DNA from 2 places in the Pseudomonas sp. DTU12.1 genome. Region 2 is predicted to be linked to the other one. Evidence: riboswitches for the same ligand, from Rfam matches in the RefSeq annotation. Region 2 holds a riboswitch; the other holds the start of a gene.
The links. Region 2 has a riboswitch for manganese ahead of mntP (manganese efflux pump MntP). Riboswitches for the same ligand answer to the same signal wherever they lie in the genome.

Region 1: another riboswitch for manganese. It lies ahead of GDV60_RS22440 (TMEM165/GDT1 family protein); the one in region 2 lies ahead of mntP (manganese efflux pump MntP).

What each region holds. Positions count from the first base shown of each region.
Region 1 covers NZ_CP045254.1:5,080,329-5,090,676, forward strand. Annotated here, with positions in the region: gene GDV60_RS22415 (DUF1302 domain-containing protein) at 1-1,119, opposite strand, end outside; gene GDV60_RS22420 (fatty acid--CoA ligase) at 1,455-3,137, opposite strand; gene GDV60_RS22425 (LysE family translocator) at 3,285-3,914, opposite strand; gene GDV60_RS22430 (2-hydroxyacid dehydrogenase) at 3,999-4,964, shown strand; gene GDV60_RS22435 (class I SAM-dependent methyltransferase) at 4,996-5,994, shown strand; yybP-ykoY riboswitch at 6,046-6,165, shown strand; gene GDV60_RS22440 (TMEM165/GDT1 family protein) at 6,255-6,839, shown strand; gene GDV60_RS22445 (M48 family metallopeptidase) at 6,956-7,774, opposite strand; partial or broken gene GDV60_RS27205 (HAMP domain-containing protein) at 9,081-9,275, shown strand; gene GDV60_RS27210 (methyl-accepting chemotaxis protein) at 9,390-10,133, shown strand.
Region 2 covers NZ_CP045254.1:2,923,186-2,933,533, forward strand. Annotated here, with positions in the region: gene GDV60_RS12755 (glucose/quinate/shikimate family membrane-bound PQQ-dependent dehydrogenase) at 93-2,498, opposite strand; gene mntP (manganese efflux pump MntP) at 2,631-3,194, opposite strand; yybP-ykoY riboswitch at 3,200-3,371, opposite strand; gene GDV60_RS12765 (sensor histidine kinase) at 3,424-4,809, opposite strand; gene GDV60_RS12770 (response regulator) at 4,806-5,468, opposite strand; gene GDV60_RS12775 (PepSY domain-containing protein) at 5,627-5,893, shown strand; gene GDV60_RS12780 (cytochrome b/b6 domain-containing protein) at 5,893-6,438, shown strand; gene GDV60_RS12785 (exo-alpha-sialidase) at 6,489-7,775, shown strand; gene GDV60_RS12790 (hypothetical protein) at 7,775-8,359, shown strand; gene GDV60_RS12795 (LTA synthase family protein) at 8,359-10,348, shown strand, end outside.

The sequences.
Region 1 (10,348 bases), 2.2 Mb from region 2:
GTCCTCCGGGTACTCGACAAAGTAGCTGGAGTTGCCGGCCACAATCAGAGGACGCAACTGACTGGCACCGGGCACAGTCGTCAACGCGTTAGCGGCCGCGTAGGTCGCCGCAGAGGCGCCCCGGGCGCTGAAAATCGGCGCGCGGCTGTGATAGTTCATGAAGTAAGCACCGAACTCAGTGTCCAGCGGCTCAAAGTTGTAGTGCATGGCCACGCCGAACTGACCGCTGTCGCGTGCATCGCGATCAGGGCCACGCTTGACCAGTACACCCTCTTCATTGATGTTCACGCCAAACGCGTTCATCAACGGCAAGCCACCGCCCGCCGCGACCACTGAACGCTTGCTGAGCAAGCGCAAGTTGTCGCTGCAGCCGTCGGCAATCACATCGGGCTGGGAGAAGAATGTGCCGCAGTTGTCGGTGATCGTCTGGTCCCATTCCAATTGATAGAAGGCTTCTGCCGACAGGTTATCGGTCAAGGATTGCGACACGTAGAACATGTTGACCGGAATCAGGCCTTCCTTGATTTCGGCGCCCGGACGACGGAACGCAGACACGTCGATCGGGTTGACGGAGTTGATACCGCCGCCGATGAAAGTACTTTCACCCCAGCTCACGACTTGCTTACCGAACCGCACCGAACCCGGCGCATCGGCAATTGAGTAGTTGTGGTAGATGAACGCATCGAGGATCTGCCCGCCAGAAGACTTGGCGCCCTCTTTGCGGTTGTGATCGCTGATGTCCTTGAACTCGCGGCTCTCATCCTTGAGTTCAAAGTCATACCAATACTTGCCACGCACAAACACACCGGTATCGCCGTACTTCAGCTCCAGGTCATGGATACCCTTGAAAATCTTCGAGAACGTCTCCCCACGCTTGAAGTTCAAGTGACCGTCATCGGAGGTCTGCGACAGGCCCTTGCCACCGTTGTTGACACCAATCAGGTCGCGATCGGGCTTGGCCGTGCTCCAGCTGGCCCCCACCGACAGGGATGAGTCGAAGCTGCCTTCGACTTCACCGATGTTGAAACTGACGCCGAATGCGGGCCCGGCGAGGGTCGAGGCAAGACTGACCGCCAGGGGCAATCTCGCCCGGCGCCAGAACTGATTTACTGAGGTCATCGACGCTACTCCATGTGCATTTTATTGTTATGGCAGTGAGCCTTTTCAAACACGCTTGTAACGGCCGGAATACAACGATTCCAATGCCAGACAGCCGCCGTACCACCCAGGACCGCAGCGCCGCATCCTTGAAAAACTCTGGGAGGGACTATAGCCAGCAGGGGGTATCGCTTGATCCCTCTAAAGTGTGATTTGCATCACCAACCCGTCTGCAACAGCCCTTTCGCCATGTCAGCGAAGGCTGACGCGAGAGAGGATGGCTCAAATCTGGGAAATGACAAGGCGAAGGCTTGTGATAGAGCATTGCCGTGCCCGAACGGGCACGGCGCAAAGGGTCAGAGCGTGGAGAGGAAGGTGCTGTTATTGGCCTGCCATTCGACGATGTCGATACGGATACGCTTCTTGTCCAGCTTGCCGACGCTGGTCTTGGGAATTTCCGTAACAATGGCAATCTGACTGGGGATTGCCCACTTGCTCAAGTGGCCCTGCTCGACATACGGCTTGAGGTGTTCCTTGAGTTCACGGGCGCCAATCCCGTGCCCTTCACGGACCACCAACAGCGCAAACGGGCGCTCGCCCCACTGCGGGTCGGCAATCCCCACCACCGCTACTTCGCGTACCGCCGGGTGACGGCTGACCAGGTCTTCGAGGGCCAGGGACGAAATCCACTCGCCGCCAGTCTTGATCACGTCCTTGATGCGATCACGAATATCGATCACACCAAAGGCATCCAGGGTGGCCACGTCGCCCGTGTGCATCCAGCCGCCTTCCCAGAGCTCGGCGCCCTTCTGCGGCTCGTTGAAATAGCCTTCGCTGAGCCACGGCGCACGCAGCACCAGTTCGCCCTGGGACTCGCCATCGGCCGGCAGGAAGTTGCCAGCCCCGTCGATGATCGCAGCTTCCACCAACGGCCCGGGCACACCGGCCTTGATCCGATAGGTCGTGCGCTCGTCTTCGCTGCCGGCCATCAGTTCTTCATTGAGATGGGCACAGGACACCAGCGGCCCGGTCTCGGACATGCCATAGGCTGCGGTCAACTGGATGCCACGGGCCTTGGCCGCTTCATACAACGAACGGTTGAGTGCGCTGCCACCAATCACGATTTTCCAGCCGCCAAAATCCACGCCTTGGGCGGCCTTGGCGTTAAGCACCATCTGCAGGATGGTCGGCACGCAGTGGGAGAACGTGACCTTTTCCTTGCGCCACAACTCCACCAGGTATTCCGGGTCGTAGCGGCCCGGGTAGACCTGCTTCAGGCCGAGCATGGTCGCCACATAGGGCAAGCCCCAGGCGTGCACATGGAACATCGGCGTAATCGGCATGTACACGTCGTTGGTGCCGAGCAAGCGCACGCTGTCGACGCTGCCCATGATGGTCGCCACGCCGATGGTGTGCAGCACCAACTGACGATGGGTGAAATACACACCCTTGGGGTTACCGGTGGTGCCGGTGGTGTAGAAGGTGGTGGCCACCGAATGCTCGTCGAAGTCCTCGAAGGTGTATTGAGTACTGGCGGCGGCCAACAGGGTTTCATACTCACCCACCAGGTTGGGCAGGTCGGCGGTTTTCTCGTCGCCATCGGTCAACAGCAAGGTCTTGTCGACCGTGGTCAACTGCCCGGCAATGGCCTGGTACAACCCGACGAACTCGCTGTTGACCAACACAAAGCGGTCTTCGGCGTGGTTCATCGTGTAGAGGATCTGCTCCGGCGACAGGCGCACGTTAATGGTGTGGATCACCGCGCCAATCATCGGGATGGCGAACATGCACTCCAGGTAACGGTGGCTGTCCCAGTCCATCACGGCCACGGTATCACCGGCCTTGACCCCGGCTGCGGTCAGCACGTTGGCCAGGCGGGCGACACGTTCGATCAGGGTCGGGTAGGTGTAGCGCAGCTTGTCGCGGTAGACGATTTCCCGGGTTTTCTCGTAGCGGGCACCCGACATCAACAGGCGCTTGATCAACAGCGGGTATTGGTAGGCGCCTTCTGCGGGCGGGATAACACGAGTCTGCAACATACGAATCCCTTTTTATGACTGCACGGTCTTGGCTAAAGGATTTGCACTGTAGAGACCTTGCACGCCGGCCAAATCAGCCGAAGGAATGATTTGCAGAGCGGGATGAATGCTAGCTTTGCGCCAGCATTCATTCAGCCGATGACGCGCCTAGCGCTCAGTGAGGGCCACTTTTACACCGATAGCAATCAGCACTGCGCCCATGCTCCGGTCAAACCAATGGCCCATGCGCGCAAAGCCGGCGCGCACGCGTTGTTGGCTGAACAGCATTGCCACCATGCAAAACCACAGGGCGGTGGCCACGGCCAGGTACAGGCCATAACCGGCCTGGATCGCCAGCGGCGTGTGGGGGTTGATCACCACGGTGAACAGCGACAGGAAAAACAGCGTGGCCTTGGGGTTCAAGCCATTGGTCACAAAGCCCGAGGTAAAGGCGCCGCGGGCAGTGCGCTCGCCCACTTCGCGGTGCAGGTCTTCTTCACTGGCAGGCTTGGCCGGTTGCGCACGCAGGGCCTTGAAGCCGATGTACAGCAGGTAGGCTGCCGCAGCCCATTTCAGGGCGTTGAACAGCACGATGGACTGGGACACGATCAAGCCGATACCGAGCAGCGAGTAGCCGACATGCAGGAAAATCGCCGAGCCGACGCCCAGCGCCGTCCAGGTACCCGCGCGGCGGCCATGGGTCACGCTCTCGCGTACCACCACGGCAAAGTCCGGCCCGGGACTGGCCACGGCCAGCAGGTGAATCAACGCCACGGTCAAAAACTCGGTGAGGTACATGCACACTCCAAGAAGTAACTGATTATTTCATCTGGTAGGCTCGGCAGATTACGCCTTCGAACCCTGTCGCAAAAGGTACAGTTGATGACGAACAATCGCCGCGCCGTCTTCCTTGATCACCCTTCCCTGGACCAGGGGGACCTTGACCTCAGCGAGTTGCGGGAAGTTTTCAGCGACTTGCAGCTGTGCGAGCAGACCTCGGCGGACCAGGTGGTCGAGCGCCTGCAAGGTGCCCAGGTAGCGATCAGTAACAAGATCCTGCTCAACGCCCAGACCCTGGCCGCCTGCCCCGACCTGAAGCTGATCCTGATCGCCGCCACCGGCACCAACAACGTCGACCTGGCCGCCGCCCGTGCCCAGGGTATTACCGTAAGTAACTGCCAGGGCTACGGCACACCTTCGGTGGCGCAACATACGATCATGCTGCTGCTCAACCTCGCCACACGCCTGAAGGACTATCAAAAAGACGTCGACGCCGGTCTGTGGCAGCAAGCCAAGCAGTTCTGCCTGCTGGATTACCCGATTGTCGAGCTGGAAGGTAAAACCCTGGGTTTGCTCGGCCACGGCGAACTGGGCGGCGCCGTCGCGCGCCTGGCCGAAGCCTTTGGTATGCGCGTGGTGCTGGGAGCCATTCCTGGCCGCCCGGCCCGTGCAGATCGGGTACCGCTGGATGAACTGCTGCCGCAAATCGACGCCCTGACCCTGCATTGCCCGCTCAATGAACACACGCGTCACTTTATCGGTGCCCGCGAGTTGGCGCTGCTCAAGCCGGGCGCGTTTGTGGTCAACACCGCACGCGGTGGCCTGATCGATGAACAAGCCTTGGCCGATGCCTTGCGCGGCGGTCATCTGGGCGGCGCGGCCACCGATGTGCTGAGCGTCGAACCGCCGACCACCGGCAACCCACTGCTGGCCGGCGACATCCCGCGGCTGATCATCACCCCCCACAGTGCCTGGGGCAGTCGCGAGGCGCGGCAACGGATCGTCGGCCAATTGACCGAAAACGCCCGAGGCTTTTTCAGCGGCGCACCGCAGCGCGTCGTCAGTTGATAAACTGCGCTCCTTTTTCAGGGAGCAGACCATGGATCCGCGCAGTGAAGTACTGCTTCGTCAGGCCGAACTTTTTCAAGGCAACGTGTTGCTGGCCGGCCTGCCCGCCGACGACCTGCTGGGGCGGCTGCCCAATGCCCATGGCTGGTGCTGGCATGCCGGCGACCAGGCGGCGCTGGATGCACGGTTTGCCGAGCGCAGCCATTTCGGGGTGAATGTGCCGGATCGCGCATTCGATACGGCGGTGGTGTTCCTGCCCAAGTCCAAGGACCTGGCTGATTACATCCTCAAGGCCGTGGCCGCCCGTCTGCCGGGCGCCGAACTGTACCTGGTGGGCGAAAAACGCGGCGGCATCGAAAGCGCCGCCAAGCAACTGAACGCCTTTGGCAAACCACGCAAGCTCGACAATGCGCGGCACTGCCAACTGTGGCTGGCTACCGTGGCCGACGCCCCGCCAGCCCCCGAACTGGCGAGCCTGGCCCAAGTCTTTGAAGTGCCACTGGCCGACGGCCCGCTCAAGGTCGTCAGCCTGCCGGGCGTGTTCAGCCATGGCCGCCTGGATCGCGGCACCGCACTGTTGCTGGAACACCTGGACAAACTGCCCAGCGGTCATCTGCTGGACTTCGGCTGTGGCGCCGGCGTGCTGGGCGCGGCGGTCAAGCGGCGCTACCCGCACAACACCGTGACGCTGCTTGATGTGGACGCCTTCGCCACCGCCAGCAGTCGCCTGACACTGGAGGCCAATGGCCTGGAAGGCGACGTGCTGACCGGCGATGGCATCGACGCCGCGCCCATGGGCCTGGATGCGATTCTGAGCAACCCGCCGTTCCATGTCGGGGTGCATACGGACTATTTCGCAACGGAAAACCTGCTGCGAAAAGCACGCCAACATCTGAAAAACGGCGGCGAACTTCGGCTAGTTGCCAATAGCTTCCTGAAGTATCAACCGCTGATCGAAGAGCATCTGGGCGTCTGCGCAGTCAAGGCTGAGGGCCAGGGTTTTCGCATCTACCGCGCCAAGCGCGGCTGACGGGCGTTTGAAAAAGAAGGCTTGCCGAATGGATTTTGCCAAGGCAGAATCCGCTCCGTCCTAGGGGAGTAGTCTCCCACGAGCAACATGCTCGTCCGGCATACGTCAACATACTTGGTCAGCAGACCATGGCGTATGCGACCCAGGAGTCCGCACAGACGGACCGGGGTTTGACAAGACCTATGACACGCACACCTTACCCGGGGCGGGAAGGCTGTACGTGTCATAGCCGTGTCGACCCGCCCCTGGAAACCTACCTGATGCTGGATTCACTTCTCGTTCCTACCGCAATCGTTGCCTTGGCCGAAATCGGCGACAAGACGCAGTTGCTCGCGCTTATTCTTGCCGCACGCTTTCGCAAACCATGGCCGATCATCGCCGGCATCATCGCCGCGACCCTGGCCAACCACGCCGCCGCCGGTGCCGTGGGCGCCTGGTTTGGCAGTTTCTTCTCGGACGCGGTGCTGCACTGGATCCTCGCCGCGAGCTTCTGCGCCACGGCCTTGTGGACCCTGGTGCCAGACAAACTCGACGATGACGAGGCCAGCACCTCACGCAAGTTCGGGCCGTTCCTGACCACACTGATTGCGTTCTTTATCGCGGAAATCGGTGACAAGACGCAGATCGCCACAGTGATGCTGGCGGCGCAATATCCGGAGTTGTGGCTGGTGATTATCGGCACCACCTTAGGGATGCTGATTGCCAACGTGCCGGTGGTTCTGGCGGGGAATTTCGCGGCAGAGAAACTGCCATTGACCCTGATTCGGCGCCTGGCGGCCTCGGCGTTCTTCATCCTGGCGCTGGTGGCGGTGTACAAGGCCATGCAAAGCAGCGGCTGGATCTGATGTGGTGTGCGGGCTTGCCCGCGATAACAGTGGCTCAGTTGATAAATATGTAACTGATACACCGCTATCGCAGGCAAGCCAGCTCCCACATTTGGCGCTTCACACAGTCCGAGCTATCAGGACTTCTTGGCCTGTTGGTAAAGCGGCATCACCTTGGGAATCGCCGCCTGCAGCGAAGCGATCCGGCTGCTGGAGGCCGGGTGGGTGCTCATGAATTCAGGCGGTGCGCCTTCCGAGGCCTTGGCCATCTTGTTCCACAGCGTGATCGCGGCGTTCGGGTTGTAACCGGCGCGGGCCGACAGTTCCAGGCCAATCAGGTCGGCTTCGTTTTCATTGCTGCGGCTGTTGGGCAAGGTCATGCCGTAGTTGGCCACCGTGTCGGCCAGCGCCATGCTGTCCTGGCCCAGGCCCAGCAATGCGCCGGCGCCTTGCTTGGCCATCTCGATGCCATAGGCCTTGGACATGGCTTCACGGCCATGTTCACGCAGGGCGTGGGCAATTTCATGGCCCATGACCGCGGCCAATTCATCATCGGTCAACTTGAGCGTGTCGATCAGCCCACTGTAGACAAAGATCTTGCCGCCAGGCCCGCAGTTGGCGTTCATCTCGTCGCTCTTGATCAGGTTCACTTCCCACTTCCACTGCGCCGCATCCGGGCGGAAGGTGGGGGCCTGGGCGATCAGCCGCTTGGCAATGGCCTGCACGCGCTTGGCGTTGGCGCTGGTCTTGTCCACCAAGCCCTTGCCGCTGGCTTCGCCCAGGGTCTGCTGGTACGACTGCGCGTACATCTGGTCGACTTCCTGGCTCGACAGCATGCTGAACATGTACTGCTTGCGCTCCACACCCACGGCACCGCCGCTGGTGGTGTTGACCGACTGGCAACCGGCGAGCAGCAGGGCTGCGCTCAATGCCGTTACCGCCAAATATTTTTTCATGCACATTCTCCCTGAAAACATGGCGCGTATCGTAGGCCCTCCTCTGTATCGGCGCTAGATACACCAGACGCTTAACCGCTAATTTCAGACTCCCCCCACGCCCATGACCATTCTATAAGCGACATTCCTGATTCTTTTGCAGGGCAGCGCCTCATGTCTGCCGGGCCTGTGGCCGATATAAAAAAGGCAGATCATGCCCCCAGCGCCCGGAGCCATCATGAAATTCAAGTCGATTCAGTTTTCTGTCGCGGCATTGGCCGGAGCCATTGTCCTGAGCGTCGTGGCGGCCCTGGTGCTGTACGCGCTGTTCGCCGGCGCACGGACCCAGGAAATGGTGCAGCAACGTACCCAGGCGCAATTTGAGCAAGTCATCGAACAACGTCTTACGGCATTGGCGCAAACCCAGGCCACCCTTATCCAGCGCGAACTGGAAGCGCCACTGGTGACCGCCAAAGGCCTGGCCACCACCAATGCGCTGATGGGCATGAAAGACGCAAACGGCGCCGCCCCGCTGCAGGTCAGTCGTGAACAACTGATGAACCTGCTGCACGAAACCGTGGTGCGCAACCCGAAAATCCTCGGTTCCTATATCGCCTGGGAACCCAATGCCATCGACCACAATGACGCCAATTACCTGAACTCCACCGTGGTTGGTGTAGAACCCAGCAACGGGCGCTTCATGCCCTGGTGGTTCCGCAACCAGGACGGCAGCCTGGGCCTGGAAAAACTCGCCGACCTGACTGACCAGAAAATCCTCTCCACCGGCATTCGCGCCAGCGAGTACTACCTCTGCTCCAAGGAAACCCAGAAGCCCTGCGCCATCGACCCGGCCCCCTATCGTGTGGGCAACACCACAGTGATGCTGGCCTCGTTTATCGAACCGATCATGGTCGACGGCGCGTTCCAGGGCATCGTCGGCGCCGATCTGTCGGTGAATTTCATCCAGGAAATGCTCACCGCAGCCGACCAGAAGCTTTACAACGGCGCCGGTGAAATGGCACTGATTTCCAACAACGGCCGCCTGGTGGCCTACACCCAGGACCCTAGCAAGCTGGGGGAAAAGGCCAGCGACCTGCTCGACAAAAATGAACTGGACAACCTCGGCCAACTGAAAACCGGTGAGGTGCGCTACGACATCGACCAGGCCAACGGGCATATCGAGTTGTTCCTGCCCTTTAACATCGGCCAGACCGATGCGCGCTGGACCCTGATGCTGCAACTGCCCCTGGGCGCGGTCATGGCCGACCTGCACACCCTGCAAGGCGACCTCGAGGCCCAACGCAAAACCGATATTTTCGGCATGACCATGGTCGGCCTGTTGATTGCTGGCATCGGCCTGCTGGTGATCTGGCTGGTGGGCCATGGCATTGCCCGGCCGCTCAAGCAAATGGTGGCGATGCTCAATGACATCGCCCAGGGCGAAGGCGACCTGACGCGCCGCCTGACCAGTGACCGCGCCGATGAACTGGGCGCGATTGCCGCGGGCTTCAACACCTTCCTGATCAAGTTGCAGGGCATGATTACCCAGGTGGTCAGTTCGGTGCAGAAGGTCAGCGACTCCTCGGAGCACACCGCCGATATCGCCATCCGCACCAACCAGGGCGTGCACAAACAGATGGTCGAGATCGACCAGGTCGCCACTGCCGTGCACGAAATGACTGCCACCGCCCAAGACGTGGCGCGCAATGCCACCCAGGCCGCCCAGGCTGCCACCCACGCGGACCAGGCCGCGAGCCAGGGCATGCAGATCGTGCGCGACACCTCCACATCCATCGGCGCCCTGGCCCTGGAGATAGGCAAAGCCGTGGGCGTGGTCCAAACCCTGGCCAAGGACAGCGAAAACATCAATGCCATCCTGATTGCTATCCGCGGCATTGCCGAGCAGACCAACCTGCTGGCCCTCAACGCCGCAATCGAAGCCGCCCGGGCTGGCGAGCAGGGCCGGGGGTTTGCGGTAGTAGCCGATGAAGTGCGCAACCTGGCGCAGAAAACCCAGAAAGCCACCGAAGAAATCCAGACCATGATCCAGCAACTGCAGCAAGGCACGCGGGACGTGGTGCGGGTCATGGAAGACAGCCAGCAGCGCACCGATGAAAGCGTGCACCATGCCGCCAAGGCCGCCCAGGCTCTGGAGACCATCACCCAGGCCGTATCGGTGATCAATGATATGAACACGCAGATTGCCAGTGCAGCGGAAGAACAGAGCGCGGTGGCCGAGGACATCAACCGGAATGTGATCAATATCGGCCAGGTGGCCAACGAAGTGGCAGGCGGTGCCGATGAGTCCAGTGCCGCGAGCGCGGGGCTGACCCAGTTGGCGGAGCAGCAGCGGCGGTTGATCAATCAGTTCAAGGTCTGAAGGCTTTAGTGGACTTTAGGGCCTCATCGCTGGCAAGCCAGCTCCCACATGTGATGTGTGAATACATTCAAATGTGGGAGCTGGCTTGCCAGCGATGGCCATAAGTATCTACACAACTTTGCCGCAACGCCTAAATCCAGGCAGATAGCGCAGTTGTGGCGAGCGGGCTTGCCCCGCGCTGGGCTGCGAAGCAGCCCCAGTAAGCCGTATGCGGT
Region 2 (10,348 bases):
GCGAGGTCTTCCTGGAAAAATCACACTATCAGTGGGAGCCGGGAAGTCCGGCTCCCACCTTCAAACAGCGGCGCATACGCGCCGCGTGGGGCTCAAGGCAGGGCGTAGGCGATTACGTAGTCGCCACGGTCGGTGGACTGGCGCGCGCCACCGGCCGTGATGACCACATATTGCTTGCCGGTCTTGGGTGACACGTAAGTCATCGGCCCACCCTGGCTGCCCACGGGCAGGCGGGCTTTCCAGGCTTCCTCGCCATTGGCGCTGTTGAAGGCGCGCAGGTAGAAGTCCTGGGTGCCGGCGATAAACACCAGGCCGCCCTGGGTGGACAGGGTACCGCCCAGGGTCGGCAGGCCCACCTTGATCGGCAGGTGCATGCGAATGCCCAGCGGGCCGGTGTCTTCAACCGTGCCAACGGGTACTTGCCAGGCAATTTTCTGGGTTTTCATGTCGATGGCGGTCAAGGTGCCGAATGGCGGTGCCTGGCACGGAATGCCGGCCACCGACAGGAAGCGGTTCTTGTTCACGGCGTAGGGCGTGCCCTTGAGCGGGACCGCGCCCATCCCGGTGTTCAGCGCTTCACCACCGGAGGAGGTCTGGGCCTTGTTCTGCGACGGGATCATCTGGATCCACAGGCCCAGGCGCATATCGTTGACGAAGATAAAGCCATGCACCGGGTCGGTGGAAATGCTGCCCCAGTTCATACCGCCCAGGGAACCCGGGAAGCTCAGTGACTTATCGGTACCCGGTGCGGTGTACAAGCCTTCGTAGCGCATGCTTTTGAAGTCGATGCGGCACAGCAACTGGTCATAGGGGGTTGCGCCCCACATGTCCGATTCGCTCAGGGTTTGCGCGCCGATCTGCGGCATGCCCACGGACCTTGGCTGGGTGGGGGAGTATGGCTCATTGGGAATATTGGCAGCCTTGACGGGCACTTCTTCTACAGCGGTCAGCGGCTTGCCGGTGGCGCGGTCCAGTACATACATCTGCCCGGCCTTGGTGCCGATCACCACGGCCGGTACGGTCTTGCCGTCGGCCAGGGTGAAGTCGATCAGGCTCGGTTGCATCGGCAGGTCGAAGTCCCAGAGGTCGTTGTGGACGGTCTGGTACACCCACTTTTCTTCACCGGTGGAGGCGTCCAGCGCCAGTACGGAGGCGCCGTATTTGTGGTTGAGCTGGGTGCGTTCGACACCATAGATATCGGTGGACGAGCTGCCCATCGGCAGGAATACAGTATTCATCAGCGGGTCATAGGACATCGGCGCCCAGCTGTTGGGGGTGCTGCGCACATAGGTACTGTCTGCGGCAGGCGCTTGCTTGTCTTCAGGGTTGCCCGGGTCGAACGCCCAGCGCATTTGCCCGCTGATCACATCAAAACCGCGGATCACGCCGCCTGGCATATCGGTCTGGACGTTATCGGCGACGCGCCCGCCAACCACCACGGTGGTGCCGGCCATCAAGGGCGCCGAGGACAGCTGGTAATAGCTGTCCGGCACGTTGCCCAGGCCGGCTTTCAGATCCACTTGGCCGTGGTTGCCAAAGCCTTCGCAGAACTCACCAGTATCGGCATCCACCGCAATCAGCCGTGCATCGATGGTATTGGTCAACAGGCGTCGCTGGCATTGCGCACCGGCGGGCACGCTGGCGGCAATGATCGGCGAGCTGTTGGCCTGGGTCGGTTGGGCGATGGGCGCACTGGCGTCGAAATAGGCCATGCCACGGCAGCGCTGCCATACCGCCGATTGGGCGTTGATGCTGTTCTTCCACAGCTCTTTGCCGGTGTCGGCATCCAGCGCGATCAGGTTGTTATGGGGCGTGCAGATAAACACCTTGTTGCCGATCTGCAGGGGCGTGAGTTGATCTTCGGCGCCGTTGCCGTCGCTGATGGCCACATCACCGGTGCGATAGGTCCAGGCCACCTTGAGCTTGTCGACGTTGCTGCGATTGATCTGGTCCAGGGCGGCAAAACGGCTGCCGCCTTCGGTGTTGCCGTAGTGTGCCCAGTCCTTCTGCGCCTCTGCCGGCGCAACGGGTGTCAAGCCTGGGCCATCGCCGTTTGGTGCGACGCTGGGGTGGGCGACAAACATATTGCCCGCCGCCACGGCCAATGCCACCGCCAGCACGCCCGCTACACCGTAGGCACCACGGCCTGCGGCCGGTGCCAGCCACGGATAGACCAGCGCTACCGCCAGGCCAATAACGGCGAACATGAACAGCCGCGAAAACAGTGGCCAGAACACCAGGCCTACATCCAATACAGCCCACACGGCAGTGCCGAGCAGAAAGGCAGCGAACAACCAGGCACCCGCCGGTTTGCGCTGTGCAATCAACAGACCCGCGATGGCCATGGCCACGCCGCCGACCAGGAAGTAGCCCGAGCCTCCCAGGCTCAGCAGTTTTGCGCCGCCGACAGCCAAGGCCACGCCGAGCAGGACGATAATGACGCCCAAGCCCAGCAACAGGAATCGAGAGGCGCCAGTGGCGCGGTGTGTGTGTTTCATGTCGAGAAAGCCCGAGGGTGATGGTCCAGGGGGGTAATGATAGCAAGCTAATTAACTGCTTGGTACATTCTATCTGCGCCCAAAAGCAAAAGCCCCGATTAACGGGGCTTTTGCTGGGTACAAGGTCGCGAGTCAGACGGACAGGTGCTCATACAAAATCGTTGCACCGACGATCATCAGTACCACGCCGCCGACGATCTCTGCGCGCTTGCCGAACACGGTGCCCAGGACCCGGCCGAGCATCACGCCGATGGTGACCATGGTCATGGTCGCCAGGCCGATGGCGGCGGCGGCCACCCAGATATTCACATCGACAAACGCCAGGCCGACACCGACCGCGAGGGCATCGATACTGGTGGCAAATGCGGTGACGGCGAGGACCAGGAAGGAGTGCTGGGCGCTTTTCTCTTCGGCCTCGTCTTCATGCTTGAGGCCGTTGTAAATCATGTGCAGGCCCAATACCACCAGCAAGGTAAAGGCGATCCAGTGGTCCCAGTTTTCCACCCAGCGCGTGGCGGCTTGGCCGATCAGCCAGCCGATGATCGGGGTGATGGCTTCGATGACGCCGAAAATCAGGCCGGTGCGCAGCGCTTCGGCCAGGCGAGGTTTGTGCAGGCTTGAGCCTTTGCCGATAGCAGCGGCAAAGGCATCCGTGGACATGGCCAGGGCCAGGAGAATCAGGGAAACAGGATTCACGGGTGATCTTCCAGTCGGGCTATGAGTCAACGACACAACCACACGCCCGACTTTAGGCATGGATGTGTCGCTGGTCTCACCAACCAAAAGGTGTTCGTACCACGGCAGGTTGCCGAGAATGTTGATACGAACGCTTGCGAAAGGCTCACAAGCAGGCTACTCCCCAACGAGGTCCGGGATCTTATGCGCACACACATGAAAAAAACGTCAAAGCCCGCCAGCAAGCCGCTCAACTTGAATGAAGCGGCGCGCCTTGGTTGATCCGCAGTTCAGCGCATAGCCCGCCCTGGGGCAGGTTGTACAACTGCAGGCTGCTGTCGATCTTGTTGACGATCATCTGCACAATCGCCAGTCCCAACCCGGCGCCGTTGCCGTGCCCCTGGGTGTAGAAGCGCTCGAACAGGCGCGCATACTCACCCTCATCGATACCGGGGCCGGCATCCTCGACGCTGATATACACCGCTCCGCAGCCTTGCGGTTGTACTTGGACCCTGACCTCGCTGCCAGGCGGGGCGAAGTTCAGGGCGTTGGTCACCAGGTTCTGAAGGGCGATGGCCAGGGCAATGGGGTCGGTCTTGACCAGGCAGTGGTGGTCGCTGTCGAGGATCAGCTCGATATCCTTTGCCAGCGCCAGGGGTGCCAGTTCGGCCAGTTCCTCCCGCACCAGCTCGGTCAGTTCCACTTCGCATCGCTCGGGGTTGGCCAGGTGCGGCTCGATACGCGCCATGGTCAGCAACTGACTGGCGATGCGCGTGGCGCGGTCGACGGCGCTGACCAGAAACTCCAGGGCTTCCTCCCGTTGCTGTGGGGTGCCGGCCATCTGGGCGTTTTGCGCATGGATCCGCAGGATCGCCAGAGGCGTGCGCAGCTCGTGGGCGGCATCGGCGATAAAACGTCGTTCTCGCGCCAGCAGGTTGTCGATCTGTTGCAACAGGCGATTGAGCGCGGTCTGCATGGGTTCGAGGTCGTGGGGCAGGGGACGCAGATTGAGCGGTTTGAGGGTTTCGGTAGTGCGTCCACGGATGGTACGGGCCATTGCGCGCAACGGCTGCAACCCCCAGCCGATGGTCAGCCAGATCAAGGTGGCCAGCAGCGGCACGCCAATCACACTGGGCCACAGCGTATGGCCGACGATGCGCTGGATCAGGTCCTGGCGAATGTCATCACGCTCGCCCACCCAGATCAGCAGTCCTTGCTGTGGGTCCTTGAGCAGGAAGGCGCACCAGTCGTGGCCGTTGTCCATCAGGTCGTGGGCGCCGAGGGTCGCCGGTGGTGCCTTCAGTTCCGGGGCTTCGGCCGAGCGCACCAGCAATTGGCCGTCAGTGCGCCACACCTGGAATGTCAGGCGGGTTTCGTAAGGGTGCGCTGCTCCAGTGTCGCCCACGCGGCTCATGGCTGCGTCGAAGGCCTGGTAGAGCCGGTTCCAATCGTTGTCCCCCGGCGCACGTTGTGCCAGCACCCCTTGCAGCAGGCGCGCACTTTGCGCGAGCTGGGCGTCATACACCTCTTCTATCTCGTGGTGGCTGTCGCGCAGCACCAGCCAACTGATCAGCACATCGCCCAGCAGAACGAGGATCAGCACCGGCACCAGAATGCGTGTACGTATCGAGGTCATGGCTTGAGCTCCATCACATACCCGACGCCGCGCACCGTGCGGATCAGCTCGGTCGAAAGTTTTTTGCGCAGGTTATGGATCAACACTTCCAGGGTGTTGCTCTCGACCTTTTCCTGCCAACCATACAAGGCCCGGGACAGGCGTTCGCGGGTCACCACGTTGCCGGGGCGCGCCAACAGTTGATGGAGCAACTGGTACTCCATCGGCGTCACCACCACCGGGTTGCCGTGCCAGGTGACCTGCTGGCCGACCGGATCCAGGCACACGCCCGCATGCTCCAGCAGTGGCTGCGCGCGGCCTTGGCTGCGCCGCAGCAAGGCGCGGATGCGGGCCTTGAGTTCGTCGACATCGAAGGGTTTGATCAGGTAGTCGTCAGCGCCGGCATCCAGCCCGGCAATCCGTTCGGCGGTGCCGTCGCGGGCGGTCAGGATCAATACCGGCAGGTCCTGTTGCCGATCGCGCAATTGACGCAACAGGGCCAGGCCGTCGAGGCGCGGCAGGCCAAGGTCGAGCAGCAGCAGATCGAAGCTTTCGCTGCGTAACGCATGTAGCGCACTGGCGCCGTCGTGCAACCAGTCCAGGGTGTAGCCCTCGCTGCTCAGGGCGACGCGGATGCCTTGGCCGAGGGCCCGATCATCTTCGACCAACAATAGGCGCATGGTGTGTTCCCGATGTGATATCGGCGGCATCATGCCGCTGCCGAGACGGGCGTGGCAGGCCGGGCGACGAGAAACATGTAACCACTCATTACCAGCTAAGACTTCATTAAGCTTGGTTTTGCACAGTGAGACCTTCCTCAACGAGCGAGAGTGTCACCATGCGCAAAATTCTGTTGTTGTCGCTGATTGTTGCCAGCCCCCTGGCCCTTGCCGGACCGCAATGCACCACGGAGCAGCGCGCGCAATGGCAAGACCCGCAGGCGTTCCAGGACCAGTTGAAAGCCCAGGGCTACGAGATCAGCAAGTTCAAGATCACCGATGGCAACTGCTATGAGATCTACGGGTTCGACAAGGACAAGCGCAAGGTCGAGATCTACCACGACCCGGTCAGCGGCAAAGCGGTCAAGACCGAGATCAAGGGCTGATGCCAGGCAACTCCATAGCACTGTGGGACCCGCTGGTGAGGCTGTTTCACGTGTCCATCGCCGGGGTCTTTGTCGCCAACTACTTCTTCACTGAGGGCGGCGACGATTGGCATGTCTGGCTCGGCTATTACGCCATGGGCTGGTTGCTGGTACGGCTGCTGTGGGGATTTGTCGGGCCACGCAGTGCGCGCTGGGCGGACTTCTGGCCGACCCCGGCAAGGCTCGCCGCCCATGTGCGTTCCCTGCGCACCAGGCGCCCGGAGCATCGCCTCGGTCACTCGCCGTTGGGTGCATTGGTGATGATTTTGATGCTCCTGGCGATGTTGACGGCGGGCTTGAGCGGTTGGGCCATGGAGGAGGTCGATGCCTTATGGGGCGCCGATTGGCCGCTGCAAGTACATGAAACTGCGGTCAATGGCCTGCTGGTGCTGGTGTGCTTGCATATCGCAGCGGCCGTGTTTGAAAGCTTCCAGGTACGCGACAACCTGCCGTTATCGATGCTGACCGGTCGCCGGCGTCGGTTGCCGGATGATTCTGCGCACTGACACCGCTGTCTTGTCTCTACTCCCCACCCTGCATTTGCCATGAGCTCACTATGCGCGTGCTGTCTTTTCGCTTGAAATTCATTCTCGCCAGCCTGGCGCTCTGCCTGGTCTTCTGGGCGGCCTGGCGCAGTCATCCGGCCCATGTCCTGGCGCCTTTCGCCCGGCCTGCCACGCCCTTGGCCGCTAGCGCCGAGCCGGTCTACAACAGCCGGTTCGTGTCCTCGCAACTGGATGACTTTGTGCATTCGTCGTCGGTTACCGCATTGCCGGGAGGCGACTTGATGGCCGTGTGGTTTGCCGGCTCGCGTGAAGGCGCCGCCGACGTGCAGATCCGTACTGCGCGGTTCGACGCCAATACCACGGAGTGGGGCGCCGAGCATGTGTTGGCGACCCGCGAGTCGACTCGCGATGGCACCGGGCGCTACATCCGCAAGTTGGGCAACCCGGTGATTGCACTGGCGCCGGACCAGCGCCTGTGGATGTTCTATGTGTCGGTGTCGGTGGGGGGCTGGGCGACCAGCGCGATCAATGTGATGGTGTCCGAAGACCTGGGGCGCAACTGGTCTGCACCCCGGCAACTGATCACCTCACCGTTTTTCAATGTCAGCACCCTGGTGCGTGCTGCGCCGGTTTTTCATGCCGACGGCTCGATTGGCTTGCCGGTCTATCACGAACTCATGGGTAAGTTTTCCGAATACTTGTACCTGAGCGCGGATGGCGCGGTGATTGATAAATTCCGCATCAGCCGGGGCAAGCATTCGCTGCAGCCGACCATCGTGCCCCTGGACGAACGTCGCGCGGTGGCGATGCTGCGTTATGCCGGCGATACCCATCATCGCGTGCTGGCCAGCCGCACCGATGATGCCGGGCAGACCTGGAGTGAGCCTTACCCTCTGGAACCGGCCAATCCCAACTCATCCCTGGCCGCGGTCGGCACTGCCGATAACGGCTTGCTGGTGGCGCTCAATGACCTGCGTGACGGGCGCTTCAAACTCAGCCTGTATGGCACCGACGCGGACCTCAATGACTGGCGCAATGTAATCGAGTTGGATCAATCACCGGATCCGCTTGGCCAACCCTTCGCTCCCGAGGCCTACAAGGCGATCATCGGTGCCGGCTTTCGGGCCTCCAGCGGCGCACGGCGCTTGCCGTTGGAGCAGCGTTTCCTCAGTAACCTGGATTACCGGGTGTGCAAGCCTCGGGGCTGTGATTTCGAGTACGAGTACCCGTATTTCAGCCGTGGCCAGGACGGCGTGTATCACCTGGTTTATTCATGGAATAACACCTTTATCAAACATGTCAGCTTCAACGAAGCCTGGCTGGCGGAGCGCCTGTAATGATGATGCTGTGGCAGGCCCATTTGACGTTCATCCTCCTGGGTTTTGTCCTGCTCGGGTCGTTGCGTTGCCTACAGCCCTGGCGCCCGTGGTTGTTGCCAGGGTTGGCGTTGGTCAGTTTTATCCCCCTCAATGACCTGCCGCTGGCGGCGTATGTGCGCAGTTTTATCGATGATTTGGCAATCAGCACCCTGGTGTTGCTGGGCTGGGTAAGCCTGGTGCGGTTGGGGCTGGTCGAGCCGCAAGAGCCTCGGGCGCGTGCCCAGATGCTGGTGCTGTTTGGACTGCTAGCGGCGCTGTTGTACCCGGCCACCATGGGCCTGACTTACTTTGATCCCTATCGCTGGGGCTTCAATCCAAGGCCGATGATTGTGCTGGTTGCGCTGCTCGCCTTGGGGCTGTTGTGGCTGCGCAATACGTTGGCCGTGTGGATGCTCGCGCTCGGCACACTGGCCTTTGCGTTACGCCTGAAAGCGTCGGAAAACTACTGGGACTACCTGATCGATCCGCTGCTGGTGGGCTATTGCCTGGTGGCGGGCAGCGTGCTCTGCGTGAAGAGCGTCAAACTACATAGAGGTCAATGATGGGTTGGTTGCAATCGCGGCGACTGCGCTATGGCGTAGGGGCGACAGGTCTGGCGTTCTTGCTGTTTGCAGGGCTGCGGCTGGTGTTTGTGCTGGGGTTTTCCGGCATCGATCCGGCGCAGTTCGCTGATAACCGGCAGTTGCTCGACACCCTGGGCATCGGCTTGCGTTTCGACCTGCGCCTGGCGGTGTTGCTGGTGTTGCCGTTGGCGGTGCTAGCGTGGATGCCGCGCTGGAACCTGGTGCGCGTTGCGGGCTTGCGCATTGTGGCACGGGGCTATTGGCTGCTGACGCTGGGCTTCGTCGGCTGGGTGTACATCATCGACTTCGGCCATTACGCCTATCTTGGGGTGCGGCTTAACGCCAGCGTGTTGCGCTACCTGGAAGACGCACAAATTTCGCAGCAGATGGTTTGGCAGACCTATCCGGTGCTGTGGATCGCCCTTGCCTGGTTGTTGGTGCTGGGTGTGTGGTTCTGCGCTTTTGTGAGGTTGGAACGCCTGACACTGGGGCGTCCACCCCGGGCCATTCGACGCGCTTCACTGGCGTTCGGCAGCGGTCTGGGGTTGATCGCTGTGCTGTTGGCGCTGCTTGGGCGAGTGGAAAGTCTCAACCTGCAAAACCCGGTACCACTGCGCTGGAGCGATGCGTTTTTCTCTGGCAACGGCAAGATCGCGGCACTGGGCCTGAACCCGGTGCTGTTTTTCTACGACACACTCAAGGCCGGCCAGGCGCAGTTCGATGAGCCACAGGTGCGTGAACATTACCCAGTGGTTGCCCACTACCTGGGGGTGGACCGCCCCGATCCGCAGAGCCTGACGTTCGAGCGTGAGCAAACCGCGCAGCCGTACCGCCTGGGCGCAACGCCGAACGTGATGTTTGTGATGCTCGAATCCCTGGGCACCAGTGCGGTCGGCGCATATGGCAACCCTCTAGACCCGACGCCCAACCTCGACCGGCTGGCGACCCAGAGCTGGTTCTTTAAACACTTCTACGTGCCGGTCACTGGCACCGCAAAGACCGTGTGGGCGAGTATCACCGGCGTCCCGGATGTCACGCGCCAGGAAACGGCGACCCGCCATCCCCTGATCACACGCCAGCACACGCTTATCAATGCCTTCACCGATTACCAGAAGCTGTACATGATTGGCGGCAATGCCGGATGGGCGAATATCAATGCCTTGATCCAGCAGAGCATCGACGGCGTGCGCTTGTATGAAGAGCGCCACTGGCAGTCACCTCGAGTCGATGTATGGGGCATTTCCGATCTGGATCTGTTCAAGGAAAGCGACCGGATCCTGCGCGATCTATCGCGGGACCGGCCATTTTTTGCCTATGTCCAGACGGCGGGCAATCATCGCCCGTTCACCATTCCTCGGGACAATGACGGTTTCAAGCGCAGCAACCTGTCCCTGGAGCAAGTGCAAACCGCCGGCTCACGCAGTGTCGAGCAGTACAACGCGGTGCGCCTACTGGACTTCAATATCGGCAAGTTGATGGAAATGGCCAAGGCGGGTGGTTACTACGACAACACGATTTTCGTGTTCTTTGGTGACCACAACACCCGTATCAGCCAGATACCCCATATGCCGCCGGCTTTCGAGCAACTGGGCCTGGAAAGCAACCACGTGCCAATGCTGATTCACGCCCCGGGCTTGCTCAAGCCCAGGGTGATCGAGGAGGCGGTGGGGCTGGCGGACCTGTTGCCGACGGTCGCGGGGATGGTGGGCGTTGCGTTCAACAATGGGGCGATGGGGCGCGATATACAGCAACCGGCCCCGGAGGGCGAGCGTGTGGTACCGCTGGTCTTGCGTGAGGGCACTTTCCCGCTGATCGGCGGGGTCACCCAGGATTATCTGTTACAGATGCAGCATGACGGCAGTGCGCCGACCTTGCACGACCTGCGCTCCCTGACCCCCCTGGACAACGTGGCCGGGCAAAACCCCGATGAATTCCAGCGTCTGGTCAAACTGACCCGGGGCCTGCATG